2 regions of the Mammaliicoccus sp. Dog046 genome follow, and region 1 is predicted to be linked to the other one. Evidence: predicted binding sites of a transcription regulator. Region 1 holds the regulator's gene; the other holds the start of a gene.
The links. The regulator NrdR, encoded in region 1, represses ribonucleotide reductase genes. The targets are predictions, from matches to a motif close to AACACNATATATNGTGTT.
Positions count from the first base shown of each region.

Region 2: nrdI (class Ib ribonucleoside-diphosphate reductase assembly flavoprotein NrdI) is a predicted target of NrdR. The motif match lies at 8,406-8,423, and genes of this name have one in related genera.

Region 1 is NZ_CP120131.1:1,088,456-1,100,359, reverse strand. It holds gene P3U32_RS05550 (amino acid permease) at 1-208, opposite strand, end outside; lysine riboswitch at 293-465, opposite strand; gene thrS (threonine--tRNA ligase) at 535-2,463, opposite strand; gene dnaI (primosomal protein DnaI) at 2,776-3,696, opposite strand; gene P3U32_RS05535 (replicative helicase loading/DNA remodeling protein DnaB) at 3,696-5,078, opposite strand; gene nrdR (transcriptional regulator NrdR) at 5,089-5,547, opposite strand; gene P3U32_RS05525 (glyceraldehyde-3-phosphate dehydrogenase) at 5,735-6,769, opposite strand; gene coaE (dephospho-CoA kinase) at 6,879-7,469, opposite strand; gene mutM (bifunctional DNA-formamidopyrimidine glycosylase/DNA-(apurinic or apyrimidinic site) lyase) at 7,479-8,351, opposite strand; gene polA (DNA polymerase I) at 8,373-10,994, opposite strand; gene pnpS (two-component system histidine kinase PnpS) at 11,211-11,904, opposite strand, start outside.
Region 2 is NZ_CP120131.1:2,086,881-2,098,784, reverse strand. It holds gene P3U32_RS10435 (ABC transporter permease/substrate-binding protein) at 1-628, shown strand, start outside; gene hisC (histidinol-phosphate transaminase) at 734-1,801, shown strand; gene P3U32_RS10425 (5' nucleotidase, NT5C type) at 1,868-2,446, shown strand; gene P3U32_RS10420 (peptide MFS transporter) at 2,621-4,123, opposite strand; gene P3U32_RS10415 (peptide MFS transporter) at 4,386-5,900, opposite strand; gene queF (preQ(1) synthase) at 6,763-7,263, opposite strand; gene P3U32_RS10405 (DMT family transporter) at 7,263-8,147, opposite strand; gene nrdI (class Ib ribonucleoside-diphosphate reductase assembly flavoprotein NrdI) at 8,524-8,931, shown strand; gene nrdE (class 1b ribonucleoside-diphosphate reductase subunit alpha) at 8,885-10,990, shown strand; gene nrdF (class 1b ribonucleoside-diphosphate reductase subunit beta) at 11,018-11,904, shown strand, end outside.

The sequences.
Region 1 (11,904 bases):
CCATTTCTCCTAATGAAGTCATAAGGAAGAATACCATCAAGCCAACAATAGCATATGCTAACAAGGCTCCCCCTGGCCCAGCATCTCTAATCGCTCCGCCTGAAGTCATAAACAAACCTGTTCCGATACAACCACCAATAGCTATCATCGAGATATGTCTGTCTTTCAATTTTCTTTGTACATTGTTCGTTGAATTTTCTTGAGACATGTTTTTTTCCTTTCTCCATTCCACAATCGAGCCACTAAAAAAGCCGCATATCTATTTGAGATATGCGACCGATATATGATCATTCCATATGGTAGCACATCACTTAGTGTGACAGTTCAACACTTATTAAATGCTGACCCAACGAATAATACTATGGTTACTATTCGTTTCGGCAACATCCCCTTTCTTCATTTCAACATACGCGCCATAACGCTTCTGAATGATTACTGATGAATATTGCAACCTCTAACTCATTACTGAGGAATATTTAATTAAATTTCACTATTAAAACTATACCCGATGACTCATCGAATTTCAATAGTATATTACTTTTTCAACCTAATATCATCAACTAAACTCCAAATGAATTCATCTTTTTCTACTGTTTTTGAATCTTTTGAGCCATATTGACGAACATTCACTTCTTGATTTTCTACTTCTTTATCGCCTACAACGAGTTGATAAGGAATTTTTTGCATTTGCGCTTCACGGATTTTATAACCCATTTTTTCGTTTCTATCATCAATATGCACACGAACACCTTGAGATTTCAATTCATCTTGTAATGATCTTGCATATTCATAATGCATATCTACATTAACAGGAATGATTTCTACTTGCTTAGGTGCTAACCAAACTGGGAATACACCTTTAGTTTCTTCTATTAAGAATGCAGTAAAACGTTCCATTGTAGAAATAACACCTCTATGAATTACAACTGGACGATGTTCTTCCCCATCATTTCCAATATAATTCAAATCAAAACGTTCTGGTAATAAGAAGTCTAACTGAGCAGTTGAAAGTGTTTCTTCTTTACCCATCGCAGTCTTCACTTGAACATCTAATTTAGGACCGTAGAATGCCGCTTCACCAATTGCTTCTTCGTATGGTATTTCCATTTCATCGATAACTTCTTTAAGTACAGCTTGTGCACGATTCCACATTTCATCGTCATCGAAGTACTTTTCTTTATCTTCTGGATCACGTAAACTCAATCTAAATGTATAATCTTCAAAACCAAAGTCTTTGTATACATCAAGTATCATATTTACTACGCGTTTAAATTCTTCTTTAATTTGATCAGGTCTTACAAATATATGCGCATCGTTTAAAGTCATTCCACGAACACGTTGAAGCCCTGAAACAGCACCACTTGCTTCATATCTATGCATCATACCTAATTCTGCAATTCTAATTGGCAGTTCACGATATGAGTGGCGACTGTTTTTATAAATCATCATATGATGCGGACAGTTCATTGGTCGAAGTACAAGTTCTTCATTTCCTAAATCCATAGTTGGGAACATATCTTCTTGATAGTGATCCCAGTGCCCTGATTTTTTATAGAAGTCTACATTCGCCATGATTGGTGTATACACATGGTCATAACCCATTTCTACTTCTTTATCTACAATATAACGTTCTAATTCGCGTCTAATTGTAGCACCATTTGGTAACCATAAAGGTAATCCAGCACCAATATCTTGATTTGTAGTGAATAATTCAAGCTCTTTACCAATTTTTCTATGGTCACGTTCTTTTCTTTCTTCTAATACTTTTAAGTGCGCTTTTAATTCTTTCTTATCGAAGAAAGCTGTACCATATATACGTTGTAACATTTTATTATTTGAATCTCCACGCCAATACGCACCAGCTGTAGAAAGTAATTTAAATTCTTTGATTTTTGAAGTTGATGGTACATGTACTCCGCGACAAAGATCTGTAAATTCGCCTTGTGAATATAAAGTAACATTTTCATCTTCAGGAATTGCATCAATCAATTCTAATTTATATTCATCGTTACTGAAAAATGCTTTCGCTTCATCTCTACTTACGACTTTACGTTCAACTTTGAAGTTTTCATTTATAATTTGTTTCATTTCTTTTTCAATCGCTTCAAAATCATCGCTAGAAATTTTGTGTTCTGTATCTACATCATAGTAGAATCCACCTTCAATTACTGGACCGACACCAAACTTAACATCTCCATATAATCTTTGTAAGGCTTGTGCCATAAGGTGAGCTGTAGAGTGTCTTAACACTTCTAATGCTTCATTACTACCTGGTGTAACGATTTCGATATCCCCATCGCTTTCCAATGGTCTAGTTAAATCTACTAATTGTTGATTAAATTTACCAGCAACAGCTTTTTTTCTTAAACCAGGACTAATAGATTGAGCGATTTCTTCAGTTGTAGTGCCTTGCTCAAACTCTTTTACATTACCATCTGGAAACTTAACATTTATAACACTCATAATGACATCCTCCTCAATATTAATAAAGAACATAAAAAAGAGACCTCATCCAAAGGGACGAAATCTCTCGCGGTACCACCCTCATTAACGTACATAAAAACGCGTACGATAACTCTACATAAGATAACGGTCTTGAGCCGAATGTGGATTAACACACCATGTATGAGGGAGTAACCATATATATTGCAATATCTCAATTCCAGCAAGATGAGATTCTCTGTGATTGCGCCATAGACGTCATGTCCTCTAAATTTTTATATTCATTTATGATAATACAATTATACAACGCTCATTTAAAATATCAAGTTTAAATTATGCTCTATAATTTTTACCTTCAAGCATCATCTCTTCAGAAAGTGTTTTAACTCTTTCCATAATTCGACTCGCTTTCGTCAGTTCGACACCTTGTCTCGTCTTGCTTAAATGCTCTTCTAATTCATTCAAATTGAAGTTTGAACTAAAGAACGTCGGCATTTTATGAACCATTCTATAATGCAGTAATGGTCCTAATATTTCGTCCCTTACCCATGCGGTTAACTCTTCTGCACCAATATCATCTAATAATAATACTTCTGCTTCACGAACTGCTTCAAATCTCGCACTAAATGAACCATCATTAAATCCATTTTTTAGAACGCGAATAAATTCTGGTAAATAAATAATCGTAGAGGATTGTTTTTTAACTTTTAATTGGTTAGAAATTGCACCTAGTATAAATGATTTACCAGTACCAAATGGACCATGAATATATAAACCTTTTGTTTCTTCACCAGATACAATATGATTACAAATTTCCATAGCTCTTTTGATCACATTCATTCTCGATTCATTATCGACATGGATATCTTTAATCGTTGCATTTAATGTTTCTTCAGGCATTTGGAATGCAGTGACAAGGTTTGATTCAAACTTCTGCTCATCATATGCAACTTTATTTGGACATGGCAAATAACGGGTCTTTATATGATCGTTTTGAATATACAATTCTGGTCTATGTCCTTTAACAAAGTTGATGCATTTGCCATAGCTTTCACATTTTTCACAGCATTTAGATTGATCCTTATATGCTTGTAATTGATCCAAATCAGTATCAATGATACTATTCGTCAGTTCAGAACGATGTTCAGTTAAGAATGCCTTAACATCTTTATCTGCTAACGTCTCTTTTTTAATTTGGTCTAATTTTTTCTGAAATTCTTTATTTTGCTTTAAATGTTGGCCTAATGGTTCCATTATTTTTCACCTTCATTCCAAAAAGCTTCCATTTCTTTTTGGAGCTCTCGTTTTCTTTTTTCAAAATCTGGATCATGTTCTTGCTGTTGTTGTGTATCTTCTTTATTAGCATCTGCTGCTTTTTGTTTCAGAAGCCACTCTGGCGTTTTTTCAATAGATCTCAATTTATAACCACCAGTTGATTTTTGACTACGTTCAGATTTCTTCTCAGCAATTTCTTTGTCACGTTTCTTAGTATAATTATACGCTTCTTCAGCAGATTTTAATTTTAATTTTTTCCAATTCGAAGCAATTTCTTCTGTATATGCTCTAGGCAATTGCATACTTTGAGAGAACATCACGTATTGCAACAGAATATTCATTACGCCATAAGGTAATTTTTCGCGATTGACTATATCCTCAACTAATCGTTTTTGAGCCACAGTTGGTTCTGATTCTGTAAAGGAAGACAACATTTCTATTGGACTCGTCGTATCCAGTAATTCAAACCAAGATACTAGCGAATCTACTTCCCCACTTGATTCTGTCGTGTTTTTCTTAATTGTTCCTTGTTTCAATTCTAATGATGGATACATGCCATCATGTTCAATTTGATAAATTGAACGTGCATGCTTTCTTAAATCTTGAAGGGAAATCGTTTGATTACTTGTGATAGATTTCAATATTATTGACTTCATCTCTACCGGTGTAATGCCATATAGTGTTGCAATTTGTGTAATGACTTCTTTCGTTTGTTTATTCAACAATTCTTTTGAAATCAAATGATTACTTAACAACATTTCTAACATTTCAAAATCAAATTTAACATCCGATAAATCTAAACCTGTATTTTTACTGTCTGGCTTAATTTGAATCGAATCATCTGTACTGATATCTGAAAGTTTAGGTACTTTAAATACATCGGTAAAACTTTTAGTCACTTCATTATATCCATTTGTTGAGATCGAATGATCCTTATATCTATTTTTTAAAGCGATAAATCTTGATTGACCAATTTGTTGATATAAATATACAGAAAGTAACGGGTCATTAAAGAATTGTTCTGCAGTTGCTGGTTGTTTCAACATATATATAAACATTTGTTCATCTGTATTCGTCTTATGAAATGTTCTCATCAAACCTATACCTTCTAATAAGTCTAACGCATCTCTAAAACTTGATAGATTAACTTTCAAATCGTTCATTATTGTATAATGATTATTTGCTAATGGCTCATTATGGTAATTAAATTGCGATAGATATAAATAAACCCCTATTGCATCTGTACCAATTAATGGCGTGTATAAACTTGTTAAAATATCTTGATGAATATGTGTGTAATTATAATTCGATTTAACGTAAAAACCATCACTTGGTTTTATACCATTAAAATATTCCGCCATTATGTTCACCTTACTTTCGATCTTTCAAAATACCTTGCATAGATTTTAATAGTTGATCTACATCTTTAAATTCACGATAAACTGATGCAAATCTTACGTAAGAAACTTGATCCACTTCCATTAAATGTTCCATCACTTTCTCACCTATATCATTCGAAGAAATTTCTGTAATTCCTTCAGACCTTAACTCTTTTTCAACTTGATTTGTTATATCTTCTAATATTTGATATGCAACAGGTCTTTTTTCGCATGAACGAACTAGACCGTTTAATATTTTATCACGATTAAACGCTTGTCTTGCACCATCTTTTTTTACAACGATTAAAGGTGTTAATTCCACTCTCTCAAAAGTTGTGAAACGAAAACCGCATGATTCGCATTCTCTTCTTCTTCTAATTGCAACCATATCATCTGCATGTCTCGAATCTACTACTTTAGAATTTTCATACTTACAATTTGGACATCTCATTCGTTTCACCTCTTATCGTTTTATTGTCTCACGTAGATTATACAGTAGTTTCGCATATTTTTAAACGTTCACCCGTTCCTTTACGGCATATAATCATACAACAAATCACTAGTAAAATAAAATTAAATGTAAAATAATGAAGCTGGGACATAACATTCTGTCCCAGCTTCATTCCAATCAATTTATATTAAGATATTTTTTGTTCTCTCGTAGCTGATAAAATACTCGCAACTTGTTCTGCTAGTTCAACCACTCTCATTGAATAGCCCCACTCATTGTCGTACCAAGCAAGTACTTTCACTTTATTTGAACCGATAACCATTGTTGTTTGCTCATCAACAATTGCTGAATGTGGGTTTGTATTAAAGTCGATTGAAACTAATGGTTCATCACTAATGTCTAAGATGCCTTTTAACGCACCTTGACTTGCACGTCTTAAAGCTTCATTCACTTGTTCTACAGAGACATCTGTTTTTAAATCTACTACTAAATCTACAAGTGAAACATTCGACGTTGGTACTCTTAATGCCATACCATGCATTTTACCTTCAAGTTCAGGTAATACGAGTGATAAAGCTTTTGCAGCGCCAGTTGATGTAGGTATAATGCTATCTGCACATGAACGCGCTCTTCTTAAATCTTTATGTGGATTATCTAAATTTTTCTGATCGTTAGTAAATGCATGTACTGTTGTCATCAATCCATTTTCAATACCGAATTCATCATTGAGTACTTTTGCAACTGGACTTAAACAGTTCGTCGTACAAGAAGCATTCGATATAATATCAAATGAATTTAAATCTAAATCACAGTCATTTACACCGCGAACTATCGTTTGAACTTCTCCACCTTTAGATGGACCAGTTAATATCACTTTTTTAGCACCTGCATTTATATGTGCTTGTGCTTTATCTCCGTGATTAAACTTTCCAGTTGCTTCTATAACAATATCAATATTTAAAGTCTCCCACGGTAATAAATTTGGGTCTCTCTCAGAAACGAGTAGTATTTTATGGCCATTAATCACAATACCATCATCAACAGCTTTAATTTCATCTTCTAACTTGCCATGAGTTGAGTCATATTTAATTAAGTGTGCAATCGTTTCAGCAGGATAAGAAGCATTTATTGCGACAATATTTAAATGATCTGATTTCAATGAACCCCTTAACACCATTCTTCCAATTCTTCCTAAACCATTAATTGCAATATTTTTCTTCATAATCGAGAACCCCTTTTAATGTGATATACTATTTATTGCAATTAGTATATCACATTAAAAGTTTATTGAAAACGTTTTCCACAATAAATTTCACAAATGTTAAATACCCTTAAAATCCTTTGCTTTCAAGAAAAGTTTTTAAGGTTTTCTTTAAGTCATCTAACGATTTATTATTATCTATAATTTCATCAGCACGTAATTTTTTATCCTCAATTGAAAGCTGCGACTTTATTCTAGACATCGCTTCGGTTTCACTTAAGTTATTTCTTTTCATTAAACGTTGCTTTTGTATTTCTTCCGTCGTATAAACTAACCATGTTTCATCAACGGTATCTTCAAGTTTATTTTCGAAGAGCAATGGAATATCCATGATGACATTTTGATTATTACTTAAACCAATATTTTTTTCTTCTTCCATAATGTTTCTTACAATAGGATGTATAATTTGATTTAACTTTTCTCTCATTTGTTCATCATTAAATACAATAGATCCTATATAGGGTCTATTCATTTCACCATTTAATATCGCTTGTTCTCCAAAAGTATCTTTCACTTGCTGAAGTCCTTCGCTTCCTTTTTCAACTGCTTTACGACTTGCAACATCAGCATCTACGATATAGAAATTATAATCTTCTAATAATCGTGAAACGGTAGATTTACCAGTTGCAATACCTCCTGTTAAACCAATTACTTTAGTCATCTTTTCCACCTACTTTTGACAATTTGGACAATAATGTGTATTTCGTGTAGCAATGACTTGCTGGTGGACTGTACCTCCACATTGACCGCAGATTTTCTTACCATAAACCAAATGTTTTTCTTGCATCGTACCTTTTTCACCATCTGCGTTATAGTAATCTGAGATACTCGATCCACCACTATCTATACCATCTTGTAGCACTTGAACAACTTCTTTAAATACTCTTTTCAGTTCAATTTGAGTTAAATCACTCACTATTCTTGTCGGTAACACACCTGCTCTTATTAAAGCTTCACATGCATAAATATTGCCACATCCTGCTATAACAGTGTGATCCAAAATTCCTACTTTGATAGGTTTTGAAATGAATTTTTTAGATAATATTTTATCTAAATAATGATCATAAGCTTCTGTAACAAATGGTTCAGGTGCAATCTTTAATACTGAAGGATATTCATGCAAATCCTCTAGCGCTCTTATTTCACCAAATCTTCTTATATCTGTATAAATGAGTTTTAGACCATTATCTAATTGAAATATGACATGCCAATGTTTCTTATGTGTCTCTATTCCTATATCTTCTAATTCAGGAACAGTAAAGAATGCACCGGTCATACCAAAGTGACACATCATTATTTTAGTTTCGTTGTTCTTTTCCAACTCAAAGAATATATATTTACTTCTTCTATATATTTGAACGATTTTATATTGATTTGTTCTTTCTTTAAATGTTTCTAACGATGTGCCTTTTATGATTGTTGCTTTTCCACTATTCTTACCCGCTATAACTTTTTCTGAAAAAGTAACGTCTGTAATTGTTGCACCTAATATTTTAGGTTCGATTCCTCTTTTTACATTTTCTACTTCTGGTAATTCAGGCATATTGAGTCTTCCTTTTATTCATTATTTTGCATCGTACCATGTCTCACCATAGCTAGACTCGACACTTAAAGGCACTGATAAATCTAATGCGTGATTCATAATCTCTTCTACAAATGGCTTAAATGCTTCTATTTCTCCTTCAGGTACTTCAAATATCAATTCATCGTGTACTTGTAATAATAATGTTGCATTAAAATCTGCATCTTTCATTTTTTGAGAAAATTGAACCATAGCTAGTTTTATAATATCCGCTGCGCTACCTTGAATTGGTGTATTCATGGCTGTTCTTTCAGCAAAACTTCTTAAGTTAAAGTTTCTATTTGTAATATCCGGTGTGTATCTACGTCTATGAAGCAACGTTTCAACATATCCTTTTTGCTTTGCATCTTGAACGATGGTATCCATGTATTCCTTAACTTTAGGAAAACTATCTAAATAATCATCTATGAATTTTTTAGCTTCTTTACGAGTAATGCCTAAACTTTGGCTTAATCCATAGTCACTAATACCATATACAATTCCAAAGTTAACCGCCTTTGCTTGTCTTCTCATATTTGATGTTACGTCTTCTTTTTCTACATTAAATACACGCATCGCTGTCGTTGTATGAATATCTTCTTGTGCAGTGAAGGCTTCTTTCATATGCTCGTCACTAGTAATATCCGCTAACACTCTTAATTCAATTTGAGAATAATCGGCAGCAAATATGACATGATTCGGCTTACTAGGTCGAAACGCTTTTCTAATTTTTCTACCTTCTTCTAATCTAATTGGTATGTTTTGTAGATTTGGTTCAATTGAACTTAATCTACCTGTTTGTGCCAACGTTTGATTAAATCTTGTATGAATTTTACCTTCGTCAGTTATCATCTTCTGCAATCCTTCAATATAAGTAGATTGTAATTTAGATAACTGTCTATAAACTAAAATGTCTTCGATAATCGGATGTTCGTTTCTTAATTGTTCTAAAACGTCAACAGCAGTTGAATATCCAGTCTTTGTTTTTTTAATAATTGGTAATTTTAGATCTTCAAATAATACAACACCTAGTTGTTTAGGTGAATTGATATTAAAGTCTGACCCTGCATGTTCATGGATTTGTTCAATCAATTTATCTAAACGCACTTTTAAATCAGTTTGCATTTCAATTAACGTTTCTTTATCAACTGATATACCGATGTACTCCATCTCTGCTAATACACTTGCTAAAGGCAATTCAAGATCATCATGCAAGCGCAATTGATTTCTTTCTTCTAATAATTCAATCATTTTATCTTTTGTTTCAAAAATAGCCATCACTTTTTTCGCGATATTTTCAAATAAGATATCATTTTCTGGAACGTGTAACTTTTTGCCTTTTCCATAAATACTTTCATCATTATTTACATAAAAAATGCCATATTCAGAAACGACAGAATATATATCATCTATCGTTCTAGATGGGTCTAATATATAACTTGCTAACATCGTATCAAAATGAACTTGATTCAATTTAATACCTAGTCTCTTACATAATATGATTGTCTTTTTAGCATCATAAGTTGAAAACTCAACATTAGCACTTTCCAACCAATCACGAAGCTGGGTATTATTTTTCAACTCATCTTCAGTAACAACAAATGTTTTGTCTGTTGTTTGAATCGCAAATCCAAGAATATCTGCTTTCAAATAATTATTTTCGTTTGTTTCAAAATGAATTGAAGCACTTGTTGTTTTTTCAAAATCAAAATCTTGTAAATCGTTTTTATATTCTATAACGCGATCATCTGATGCTTCTGTACTAGCATCCATTTGATCAAGTAATTGTTTAAACTCTAATGTTTTAAATAGTTTAATTTTCTCTTCATTATCAGTTTCTATTAATTTCAAATCATCTATCTTCACTTCTATAGGGCTATCTCTATTAATTGTAGCTAATGCCTTACTTAACTTGGCACTTTCTTCATTTTCAATCAATTTTTCTTTCATTTTTGATTTTTTCAATTCATCTATGTGTTCATAAACACCTTCAACCGTTTCAAATTGTTTAAGTAATTTTATCGCTGTTTTTTCGCCTATTCCAGGAACACCAGGAATGTTATCGGATTTATCCCCCATTAGACCTTTCATATCAATGATTTGGTCAGGAACTAAACCGTCATATTTTTCAGCAATAAAAGTAGGCGTGTAATGATCAATATCTGTAACACCCTTTTTAGTATAATAAATTGTTACATGTTTACTCGCTAGTTGTGTTAAATCTCGATCCCCAGTAATGATAATGGTTTGTAGCTTTTGCTCATCCGCTTGTTTTGAAAGCGTACCTATAATGTCATCCGCTTCATAATTTTCCAATTCATAATGTTTAATATTATAACTTTCTACCAGTTGTCTAATATATGGTAACTGGCTTCTTAATTCATCCGGTGTCTTTTCACGACCACCTTTATATTCACTATACATATTATTTCTAAAAGTCGTCTTCCCAGCATCAAATGCAACCATAAAATGCGTCGGCTCTTCTTCTTTAATAATTTTATCTAATATCATTGTAAAACCATAAATTGCATTCGTATAAACACCTGCTTTATTTGTCAATAAAGGCAATGCAAAAAACGCTCTAAATGATAAGCTATTACCATCAATTAATACTAATTTTCCCACTGTATAATACCTCCATCATTTTATTGATTTCATTTTATCATATTCAACTCAATAAATAGATTGAAAGGCATAATAAAAAGCGAAATACCGAAGTATTTCGCTAAATCATCAAAATGAAGGGGTCTACCTATATTCTAACTATCGTTGATTAATTCAATGTGAATACAATGTAAATTTTATATGAAGATGTCGAATAATCTAAATATTTAATTCGTGTTATTTATCAAATAATTTCACAATGAAATTCGACCCTTCACCTAATGTAGATTCTACTTTAATTTGTCCATTATGTGCCTCTACGATGTGTTTAGTGATAGATAATCCTAACCCTGTTCCACCTGAATCTCGACTTCTTGCTTTATCTACTCTATAGAATCTTTCAAATATTCTTTTTTGCTCATCTTCAGAAATACCAATGCCGTTATCTTTAACAGATATGATTTGTCCATCTGATTCTTCTTTAATCGTTAATATCACTTCACTTGATTGAGGGGAATAACTGATTGCGTTTGATAATAAATTAATAAGCACTTGCGTAATCTTACCTTTATCACCTAATGCGTTTACTTCTGATGTTATGTTATTCGTTAATTGAATCTCTTTTTTCTCAGCTAATGTGGATACTGCTTTTAATGCATGTTCACCTAAATCAGATAGATTCATACATTCTTTAGGTATTTCTGTATTTTGCTCAATCTTAGATAAATCGAGTAAATCTTGTACTAGCGATTGAATTCTATTTGATTCTTCTAAAATGATATTTAAAAACATATCTAATGATGCAGGATCATCCTTTGCACCATCCATTAGAGTTTCAGCAAACCCTTTAATTGAAGTTATAGGCGTTCGCAACTCATGTGAGACATTCGCTACAAAATCTTTTCTCATATGTTCTAATTTTTTCAACTTT
Region 2 (11,904 bases), 1.0 Mb from region 1:
CCTAGGTGAAATCACTAAAGAAACACCGAAATCGACGACTGAAAAAGATGTCTATAATCAAGCAAACCAAAGTTTAGATAAGAAGTATAAAATGCAGTTGTTAGACCCAATGAAATATAATAATACGTATGCTTTAGCTGTAAAGAAAGATTACGCGAAAAAGCACAATCTTAAAACAATCTCTGATTTGAAGAAAGTTGAAGGAGATATTAGACCAGGTTTCACTTTAGAATTTAATGATCGTGAAGATGGTTATAAAGGAATTCAAAGTAAATACAATCTTAAATTTAAAGATGTAAAAACTATGGAACCAAAACTCAGATATCAAGCATTAAAAAATAATGATATTGATTTAATTGATGCTTATTCCACAGATGCAGAATTGAAAGCATATGACATGGTCGTATTGGAAGACGATAAAAAATTGTTCCCACCATATCAAGGTGCACCTTTAATGAAAAAAGAAACAATTAAAGAACATCCAGAAGTTGTGAAAGCAATGAACAAACTTAAAGGTCAAATTACTGATGAAGAGATGCAAGAAATGAATTATAAAGTTACCATTAAAGACGAAGATGCATATCAAGTAGCGAAAGAATACTTAGAGAAGAAGAAATTGATTAATTAAATATCATTGATTTCTGAAAATGATTAGGTCTATAATACTAATAAATTACAAAAACGGTAAATGTGAATTTACCGTTTTTATATTTTAATATGGAGGTCGTCGAATATGAAGCAACAATTAACAGAATTACAGGCATACCAACCAGGTTTATCACCAAGACAATTGAAAGAAAAGTATGGCATTGACGGAGAGATGGTCAAGCTTGCTTCTAATGAAAACTTATATGGACCTTCACCAAAAGTAAAAGAAGCCATAAAAAATAATTTGGACGAATTATTCTATTATCCAGAAGTGAAACAATTTGAAGTGAAACAAACGCTTAGTGAACTTTTAAATGTAGATAAAGATCAAATCTTGTTTGGTTCAGGATTAGATGAAGTGATTATGTTGATTTCACGAACTGTATTAGAAGCGGGGGATGAAATTATTACGAGTGATATGACATTTGGACAATACAAGCATCATGCCATTATTGAAAGTGCAGTCGTTAAAACAACGCCACTAAAAGATGGATACTTTGATTTAGATGCTATGTATGATCAAATCACTGACAAGACGAAACTGATATGGATTTGTAACCCAAACAATCCTACAGGTACATACTTAGCACAAGATGTAATAGAAGATTTTATTAAGAAAGTGCCAGATGACGTCATTATATTAATAGATGAAGCATACATTGAATTTGCTGATGCTGAAGATATGCCAAATAGTTTAGAATTGTTATCTAAGTACGAACAAGTAGTTGTTCTAAGAACTTTATCTAAAGCATATGGATTAGCTTCACAGCGAATTGGTTATGCTGTTGCACAAGCATCATTATTAGATCAATTAGATATTGTCAGACTACCATTTAATGTGACATCTTTATCAGCGGTTGCCGCAGATGCAGCTATAAAAGATCAAGACTATTTAAATGACATGACTCAGAAGAACAGAGTTGAAATTGAAAAGTTCCTAAATGCTTCATTCAAAGAACACTTATATGATAGTCAAACAAACTTCGTATTTGTGAATACAGATGAACCACAAGTGTTATATGACTACTTAATTAAAGAAGGATTTATTACAAGACCATTCCCTAATGGTGTACGTATTACGATGGGCTTTAGTGAACATAATGACCAAATGATTAAAGTGTTAGAAGCATTTTTTGAATCGTATGGTTCGTAAGAAAGGAAAGGGAACCGTTTCTTTGATATACTAGTATACATTGAGTATTAAGAAGGAGTAGGTATAATGGCGAAGCAAACAATTGGAATTGATATGGATGAAGTACTAGCAGATACTATAAAGAAACTATTAAGACGCTTTAATGAAGAGACTTCATCAAATGTGACTATGGATGAACTTAAAGGAACTAAGATACGTAATATGATGCCTGAACATCAAGGCGTACTTACTCAAATTTTAAGAGAAGACGGATTCTTTAGAGATCTAGAAGTATTTAATGATGCAATTGAAGTTGTAAAGAAACTTAACGAATACTATGATGTTTATATTGTAACAGCAGCGATGGATGTTCCTACGTCATTTGCTGATAAATACGCTTGGTTAAGAGAACATATGCCATATTTAGACCCACAACACTTTGTTTTTTGTGGAGATAAAGGTATCGTCAATACAGATTATTTAATTGATGATAATCCAAAGCAATTAGCAAGTTTCAATAATCACGGAGTTATGTACGCAGCGGAACATAATGTAGATTATGATGAATGGCCAAAAGTATATAACTGGAAAGAAGTAGAGACATACTTCTTAGGTGAAAATGGCGAATATAAAAAACATAACAAAGTAAATTCAGAGACAATTTAATCTTTGATATGTGAAAGAGGAACAGGAAAACATCTTAATGTTTTAAATTTTTATGAGACGATGACTTAAAGGGTAGTGCCGAGATATCGTGCGATTCAGGGTCAATCGCACGATATCTTTTCTTATCATATTGAAAAGGCTGAGACACACTGTGTCTCAGCCTTTTTATCATTATTAATGTATGCCTTGCATGAGTTTTTTAATTTTTGGTGTCATTGTTAAGACTATTAAAGCAACGACAATCGCGATTGCTCCGATTAAACCAAAGTAATTTTGTTCTCCAAGTGGTTCAATGAGTTTTACTAGTTGACCATTGATACCTTGTGCAGTTGCATTTGTTAAATACCATAAACTTAACATTTGCGCTGAGAAGGCCGTTGGTGCTAGTTTAACAGACACGCTTGAACCGGTTGGTGATAAGCATAGTTCTCCGATTACACATAAGAAGAAGCTGAATATCAACCACATTGGATTCATTAAATCAGTATGTTGAACTTGCATAGCAATCATCATGACGATAAAGGAAATACCGGCAAAGATTAAACCTATAACAAATTTGAGTGGTGTAGATGGATTATATTTACCAAGTTTCTGCCACAGTAATGAAATGACTGGTGCAAATAATACGATGAAAAATGGATTGATAGATTGGAACCATCCAGCTGGTATTACGAAATTAATACCATACACACTTAAATCAAGTTGTGTCTTTTCTTCAGCAAAAACGCCTAGTACGTTTGATCCTTGTTCTTGGATACTCCAAAATAATACAGAAGCTAGATACAATGGAACGTATGCTAATAGACGAGATTTTTCAGTTTTATTGATATCAGGGCTTAAATACATAATGCCCCAATATATAAATGGAACAACGACCCCAATAATTAAAACAATTAAACTAATTGAATTAAACGTCAATTGACCCATGAAATACAATACGCCGATAAGTATAAGAATGACGATTGCACTTAAACTAAATATTTTTGCATATTTTATTTTTTCTTTATGATTCAACGGATTTGAAGGGTGGTTTTCAACTTGTCCGAGGCTATTTTTTTGAAATACGACATATGCTACTAATGCAAGTAACATACCGAAAGCAGCAATTGAAAATCCTTCATGGAATCCAACGCTTACACGTACTTTATCAATAATAAGTGGTGATAATAATGCACCCATATTTACAGACATGTAGAAAATAACGAAACCTGCATCTAATCTTTCGTCGTTCTTGTGGTATAAACCACCAACAACATTTGAAATATTCGGTTTCATTAATCCAGAACCTACAATAATTAATAACATAGAGATTAAGAATGCACCTAATCCAAATGGTAATGATAGAACTAAATGACCTAACATAATTAATACTGCACCATACATTAATGATCTACGTGAACCGAGTAATCTATCTGCGACCCATCCGCCTAATATACCCGTCATAAAGATGAGTGATCCGTACATAGACATTATTTGTTGTGCAGTTACTTTATCTAATCCTAGCCCGCCTTGGCTGACAGTAAAGTATAAGTAATATAGCAAGATTGCGCGCATACCGTAATAGCTAAATCTTTCCCAGAATTCAACAAAGAACAGTATACCTAAACCGCGAGGATGTCCAAAAAATCCATGTTGAGGAACGGACTCTACCATTTCCTCTCGCGTCATTTTGCTCATGAAAAATCGCTTCCTTTCTAAATACTTCCCCAATTTAGGCAAGTTTATAGAATATTGTATATCTTTAATTTGTAAAATTCAATAAAATTTTAATAAGTTCTAATCTTTTGAATAATTAAAATATTTATATAATATATGAAAACTTTCAAGAGATATAGAATCGTGTAAATAGGCAAGAAGAGGCGATATACAAGGAAAAACAAGCGATACTAATATAAAAAAGGCTGAGACATTATGTCCCAGCCTTTGCATTCATTAATATTTATTTAACGCCTGCCATTAATGATTTGATTTTTGGAGCAACGACTAATAATAAGATACCAATGACAATAGCTATGATTCCTGAGTATAAGAAATAGTCATTAGAACTTATACTTGTATAAACTTTAACCATTTGAGCATTTAAACCTTGTGCCATCGCATTTGATAAGAACCAAACACTCATCATTTGAGCTGTAAATGCTTTTGGTGCTAATTTTGTAGTCGTAGATAAAGCGATTGGTGAAATACATAATTCACCTAATGTAACTAATAAGAAACTTGCAAATAACCAGAATGGGTTAATTAATGAAGCATCACTTGATAAAGGTACAACCATAATGATATATGAAAGACCTGCAAGGAATACACCAATCGAGAATTTATAAACAGTTGGTGGATTGAATTTGCCTAACTTCACCCATAAGATTGAGAACAATGGTGCAAAGATAATAATAAACAATGGATTTAGAGACTGGAACCAAGCTGCTGGAATTGCGAAATCAATTGCGCCACCAGTAAGTTTAGCCATGCTTAATTCTGTCTTAGTATCAGCAAATTGAGCTAATACTGTTGAACCTTGCTCTTGTATCATCCAGAATGCAACCGCTGCTATAAATAACGGAATATATGCAAATACTCTTGAACGCTCGTAATCTTCAGTCTTTTTACTGAAAGAAATTTTGACGAAGTAGTAAATCGGTAATACAACACCTAATATAGAAATAAAGTTTGCAAAGTTAGGTAATGTTAACTTGCCAAACATATTTAAAATAATACAAATGACTGCTATTACTACAACGCAGATAGCAATGATTTTTGAGATTTTTTTCTTTTCTTCTTTTGATAATGGATCAGGAATTTCAACACCAGCTAGACCTAAATATTTTTTGTTTGTAACGAAATAGATGACTAGTCCGATGAACATACCAACTGCAGCAACTGCGAAACCAGCATGGAAACCTACGTTAACTTGTAACCAACCGATGATTAATGGTGAAACAAGTGCACCTAAGTTAATAGACATGTAGAAAATTGTAAATGCTGAGTCTAATCTTGGATCGTTTTTCTCATATAATAAACCAACAGTAGATGAAATATTAGGTTTAAGTAAACCTGTACCGATGATTAAGAATAAAAGAGCGAGTAATAACAATGTAAAGTTACTTGGTAGTGATAATAATATATGACCGATCATGATGAGTATACCACCATAGAATAGCGCATGACGCGTTCCCGTAATTCTATCGGCAATCCAGCCACCAATCACACCACTCATATAAACAAGTGCACCATAAATTGATACGATTTGTAATGCTAAACCTTGATCTATTCCAAATCCGCCTTTAGCTACTGAATAATAGATGTAGTAGGCAAGAATTGCTTTCATACCATAATAACTAAATCTTTCCCAGAATTCAGTAAAGAATAACGTTGATAAACCTTTTGGATGACCAAAGAAACCAGTACGTGGTGTACTTTGTATAATTTCCTCTTTAGTATAATGTTTGTTATCCATTTTTGTACTTCCCCTCACAATAAACTAGATTCTTTTTATAGATGTACTTAAAAATAGCACATGTTAAATTGTAATCGCTTCTAACAATAAATACAAGATAAATATTGACAATATTCATACAATAATGACAATTTAAAATCTGAGAAGTCATGGGTAGCAAGGGTTACAATAAATTTAAAAATTCTTCAAAAATGTAAGCGTTTACTATTATTGTTGTATAATTTAACCACTATTGTATAAATGTACAACAATGTAAAAAAACTCGAACAATGTTTACGTTCGATGTGATTTTAGAATGTCTCCATTTTTTATGAGCACACTTTTCTCGAAGGAGTCAGCGCTAAAAATGCTGAACATTGCAAGTGAAGGATGACAAGCAACATTGGAGCTTTGAACATTGCAAGTGAGGGATGACAAGCAACATTGAGGCGCTGAACATTGCAAGTGGAGGTCGACAAGCAACATTGAGGCGCTGAACATTGCAAGTGGAGGTCGACATGCAACATTGGAGCGTTGAACATTGCAAGTGAAGGATGACAAGCAACATTGGAGCGTTGAACATTGCAAGTGGAGGTCGACAAGCAACATTGAGGCGCTGAACATTGCAAGTGGAGGTCGACATGCAACATTGGAGCGTTGAACATTGCAAGTGAAGGATGACAAGCAACATTGAGAACGTCTAATGAGATAGTCTTGGGAAACAATCCTGTTAGAAAATCTAACGAGATAGAAAGTGAAAACAATCCCGTTAGCGGGTGAATGGACCGCATAAAAGTTATAGATTCACCTTTAGCTATAAATATTTTCTGCACAGTAAAAACCACCTCGAACGATGTTAACGTTCGAGGTGGTTTTATCTTATTTATCGGTTGTCTATGTTTTCTGGATATAAATCATGATTCATCATGCGGTATTCAGCCATTTTTTCGTATTTAGAATCTGGGCGTCCGTAATTTGTATAAGGGTCTATAGAAATTCCACCTCGTGGCGTAAATTTACCTAATACTTCTATATAATGTGGATCCATTAAATCGATTAAGTCATTCATGATTACGTTCATACAATCTTCATGGAAATCTCCGTGATTTCTAAAACTGAATAGATATAGTTTCAATGATTTAGATTCTACCATTTTTACATTTGGGATATAAGAGATGTAGATTGTAGCAAAATCGGGTTGTCCAGTAATAGGGCATAGTGATGTAAATTCAGGGCAATTAAATTTTACAAAGTAATCTCTTCCTTGATGTTTGTTGTCGAATACCTCTAGTACCTCTGGTGTATATTGGTCGTGATATTGATTGTTTTGATTGCCTAATAATGTGATATCTTTTAATTCGTCTTTATTTCTGCCTTCTGACATTATGATTCTCCTTCTTTAATTGAATTTTTTGGTTTAGGGTTACGTTGTGCTTTTTTAAACATATAATAACCTGCTAAGAATATAATAATATATCCAAGATAACTTAATAAATCTGGTACCTCTTTAAATATGATGAAACCGAGTAACGCACTAAAGATAACTGAAGCGTATACGAAGATAGAAATATCTTTCGCTGCTGCATAGCTATATGCGATTGTAATCCCGAATTGTCCAATCGTTGCGAAAACACCAGATAACATTAAAATTATAATTTGTGTTAAACTCATTGGTTCATATGTAAAAATCACAAATGGGATGAGTACAAAAGTTGAAAAGAATGAAAAGTAAAAGACTGTTGTGTATGATTTTTCACGACGCCCCAAAGGTCTAAGTGCTGTGTATGCACCTGCTGCGAATACGCCAGATAATAAACCGATGAGCGCAGGTATCATATCCGAATCAAATGAAGGCTTGATAATAAATAATGCCCCTCCAATTGCAACGATCATTGCAATGATTTGATAAGTCCTAGCTTTCTCATTTAAAAACAATGCGCAAAGTAATATCGTCCAAAATGGATTAAGCTTCATTAACATATCGGCGTCACTTAGTACCATATGATCGATGGCATAGATATTTAATAACACACCAGTAAGTCCGAGTGTTGAACGCAAAATCAATAATGGTTGGTTTTCTAATTTACCGAAAAATGGTGCGCGGTATTTTAATACAAAGTAAATTGGTACGATCATGGCAATGAGGTTTCTAAACAATGATTTCTGAAAGACAGGTAAGTCACCAGAAAGTTTGAAGAAGACAGCCATTAAGCTAAACCCGATGGAAGAAATGAGAATAGCAATAATACCTTTAATTGTGGAGTTCATTTTTACACCTTCTAAATTTTATCAATGAACATATATTATCATAAAATGACTTTGAAAAATATAAGTAGTGAAATTGAAATGAATTTGTTTTTATAAATTTTTATGTAAGCTATTTTCAAATGTTGATATAGCAAGACTTAAAAGGAATACCTCGAAAGTCAACCCTATTTTTTTATAAAAATTAAGGTATTATAAGTGTTATGGCTCGTCGATAGTGTTATAATAAATCACATAATATAGTATGTGCTTTTTTAGGGGGACACTATATATTGTGTTTCTGACATTTTGATTAAAAATGTGGAAAGTCACTATTTTTTTGTGTTTTTATATCATAAATGTTTGCGATTAAGTATGTACATATGGTAGGTGAAGTTTTATGAAAATCATTTATTACTCATTAACGGGGAATGTAAGACGATTTATACAGAGAGCTGAATTGTCTAATACGATGGCACTCACTGAAGTTAATAAAACACAAGAAGTACAAGAACCATTTATATTGGTTACAGGTACAATAGGTTTTGGTCAAATTCCTGATACTGTACAAGATTTCCTGGATATCAACCATCCATATTTACGTGCAGTAGCTGGAAGTGGAAATAGAAATTGGGGACAGAATTTTGCGAAAGCTAGTGAAGAAATCGCGAATAAGTATCAGGTCCCTTTATTGATGAAGTTTGAATTACATGGTAATCAAGATATAGCAAACGAATTTAGAGAAAAGGTGGTTACGCTCGATGAAGATGATAAACAAACAGAAGCAAAATCATATAGAATTAAATAACCAAGTAACAAAAAGAAGAGAAGATGGCTTTTTTGATATTGAGAAAGACCAAGAAGCATTAGCAGTGTATTTAGAAGAAATTAATGAAAAAACGATTCAATTTAATGATCCAATTGAACGTTTACATCATTTAGTAGATCAAGATTTCTATTATGATTTATTTAAAGAATATAGTGAAGAATCACTAACAGAAATTCATCAATTTGCTGAGACTATTCCTTTTCAATTTGCAAGCTACATGTCTGCAAGTAAATTCTTCAAAGATTATGCGTTAAAAACGAACGATAAATCTGAATATCTAGAAACATATAAAGAACATGTTATTATCGTATCGCTTTATTTAGCTAAAGGTAATGTTGAACAAGCGAAACAATTTGTTGAAGGTATGATCGAACAGCGTATCCAACCAGCAACACCAACATTCTTAAATGCTGGTAGAGCGAGACGTGGTGAATTAGTAAGTTGTTTCCTATTAGAAGTAGATGATAGCTTAAACTCAATTAACTTCATTGACTCTACTGCGAAACAATTAAGTAAAATCGGTGGCGGAGTAGCAATTAACTTATCTAAATTGCGTGCACGTGGCGAAGCAATTAAAGGCATTAAAGGTGTAGCTAAAGGTGTACTTCCTGTTGCTAAATCACTAGAAGGTGGCTTTAGTTATGCAGACCAACTTGGACAAAGACCAGGTGCTGGTGCAGTATATTTAAACATCTTCCATTATGATGTATTAGAATTCTTAGATACTAAAAAAGTAAACGCAGATGAAGATATTAGACTTTCAACGATTTCTACAGGATTAATCGTACCTTCTAAATTCTTTGATTTAGCTAAAGAGGGTAAAGACTTCTACATGTTTGCACCACATACGGTTGAACGTGAATATGGCGTAACTTTAGACGATATCAATCTTGATGAGTACTATGATGAATTAGTTGCGAATCCTAATGTCATTAAAAAAGCAAAAGATGCACGTGATATGCTGAATACAATTGCACAAACACAATTACAATCAGGATATCCGTACTTAATGTTTAAAGACAATGCAAATAAAGTACATCCAAACTCAAATATCGGTCAAATTAAAATGAGTAACTTATGTACTGAAATTTTCCAATTACAAGAGACATCTATTATTAATGATTACGGTACAGAAGACGAAATTAAACGCGATATTTCTTGTAATTTAGGTTCATTAAATATTGTAAATGTTATGGAATCTAAGAAATTTAGAGATTCTGTTCACATCGGTATGGATGCATTAACAGTTGTTTCTGATGATACAGAAATTAAAAATGCGCCAGGCGTGAGAAAAGCAAATAATGAACTACATTCAGTAGGTTTAGGTGTTATGAACTTACATGGTTACTTAGCGAAAAATAAAATTGGCTATGAATCAGAACAAGCGAAAGACTTCGCAAATGTATTCTTTATGACAATGAATTATTATTCAATTGAGCGTTCAATGGAAATCGCTAAAGAAAGAAAAGAAACTTATGTTGATTTTGAACAGTCTGATTATGCATCAGGTAAATACTTTGAAAAATACACACAAGCAGATATCAAACCACAATTTGATAATGTTGCTGAACTGTTTGAAGGTATGGATATACCTACAGCAGAAGATTGGAAAGCACTTGCAGAAGCGGTTAAAGAGAATGGTTTATATCATGCTTATCGTCTTGCAATTGCACCAACACAAAGTATTTCATACGTACAAAATGCAACAAGTTCAGTAATGCCTATCGTTGATCAAATTGAAAGAAGAACATATGGTAATGCTGAAACATTCTATCCAATGCCATTCTTGTCACCAGAAACAATGTGGTTCTATAAATCAGCGTTCAACACTGATCAAATGAAATTAATTGATTTAATCGCAACAATTCAAGAGCATGTAGACCAAGGTATTTCTACAATTTTATATGTTAATTCAGAAATTTCTACACGTGAACTTTCTAGATTATATGTATATGCACATCATAAAGGATTAAAATCACTTTACTATACACGTAACAAACTATTAAGTGTTGAAGAATGTACAAGTTGCGCAATTTAATCATTTTAATAAGATAGGAGAACTAACATGAAGGCAGTAAATTGGAATACACAAGAAGATATGACGAATATGTTCTGGCGTCAAAATATTTCACAAATGTGGGTAGAGTCAGAATTTAAAGTGTCTAAAGATATAGCAAGTTGGGAAACATTAACAGAACCTGAAAGAAATGCATTTAAAAAAGCATTAGCAGGATTAACAGGCCTAGATACGCATCAAGCAGATGATGGTATGCCTTTAATTATGTTACACACTAAAGATTTACGTAAAAAAGCAGTATATTCATTTATGGGTATGATGGAACAAATACATGCGAAAAGTTATTCACATATATTTACGACATTATTACCATCAAGTGAAACAAATGAATTATTAGATGAGTGGGTAGTAGAAGAACCACATTTAAAATATAAATCAGATATGATCGTTAATAATTATCATAAATTATGGGGTAAAGAAGCATCTATATATGATCAATATATGGCGAGAGTATCAAGTGTATTCTTAGAAACTTTCTTATTCTATTCTGGATTCTATTATCCTTTATACCTTGCAGGACAAGGTAGAATGACAACATCAGGTGAGATTATACGTAAAATATTACTTGATGAATCTATTCACGGTGTGTTTACAGGATTAGATGCACAAAGTTTAAGAAATGAAATGACACAAGATGAACAAGTAAAAGCAGATAGAGAAATGTATCGCATGCTTGATCTACTATATAAAAATGAATACGAATATACAAAATCACTTTATGATGAATTAGACTTAACAAACGATGTCATGAATTACGTGACATATAATGCCAATAAAGCATTAGCTAACTTAGGGTTCGAAGCATATTATGAAGAAAAAGCATTTAACCCAATTATTGAGAACGCGTTAAATACAAGTACTAAAAACCATGACTT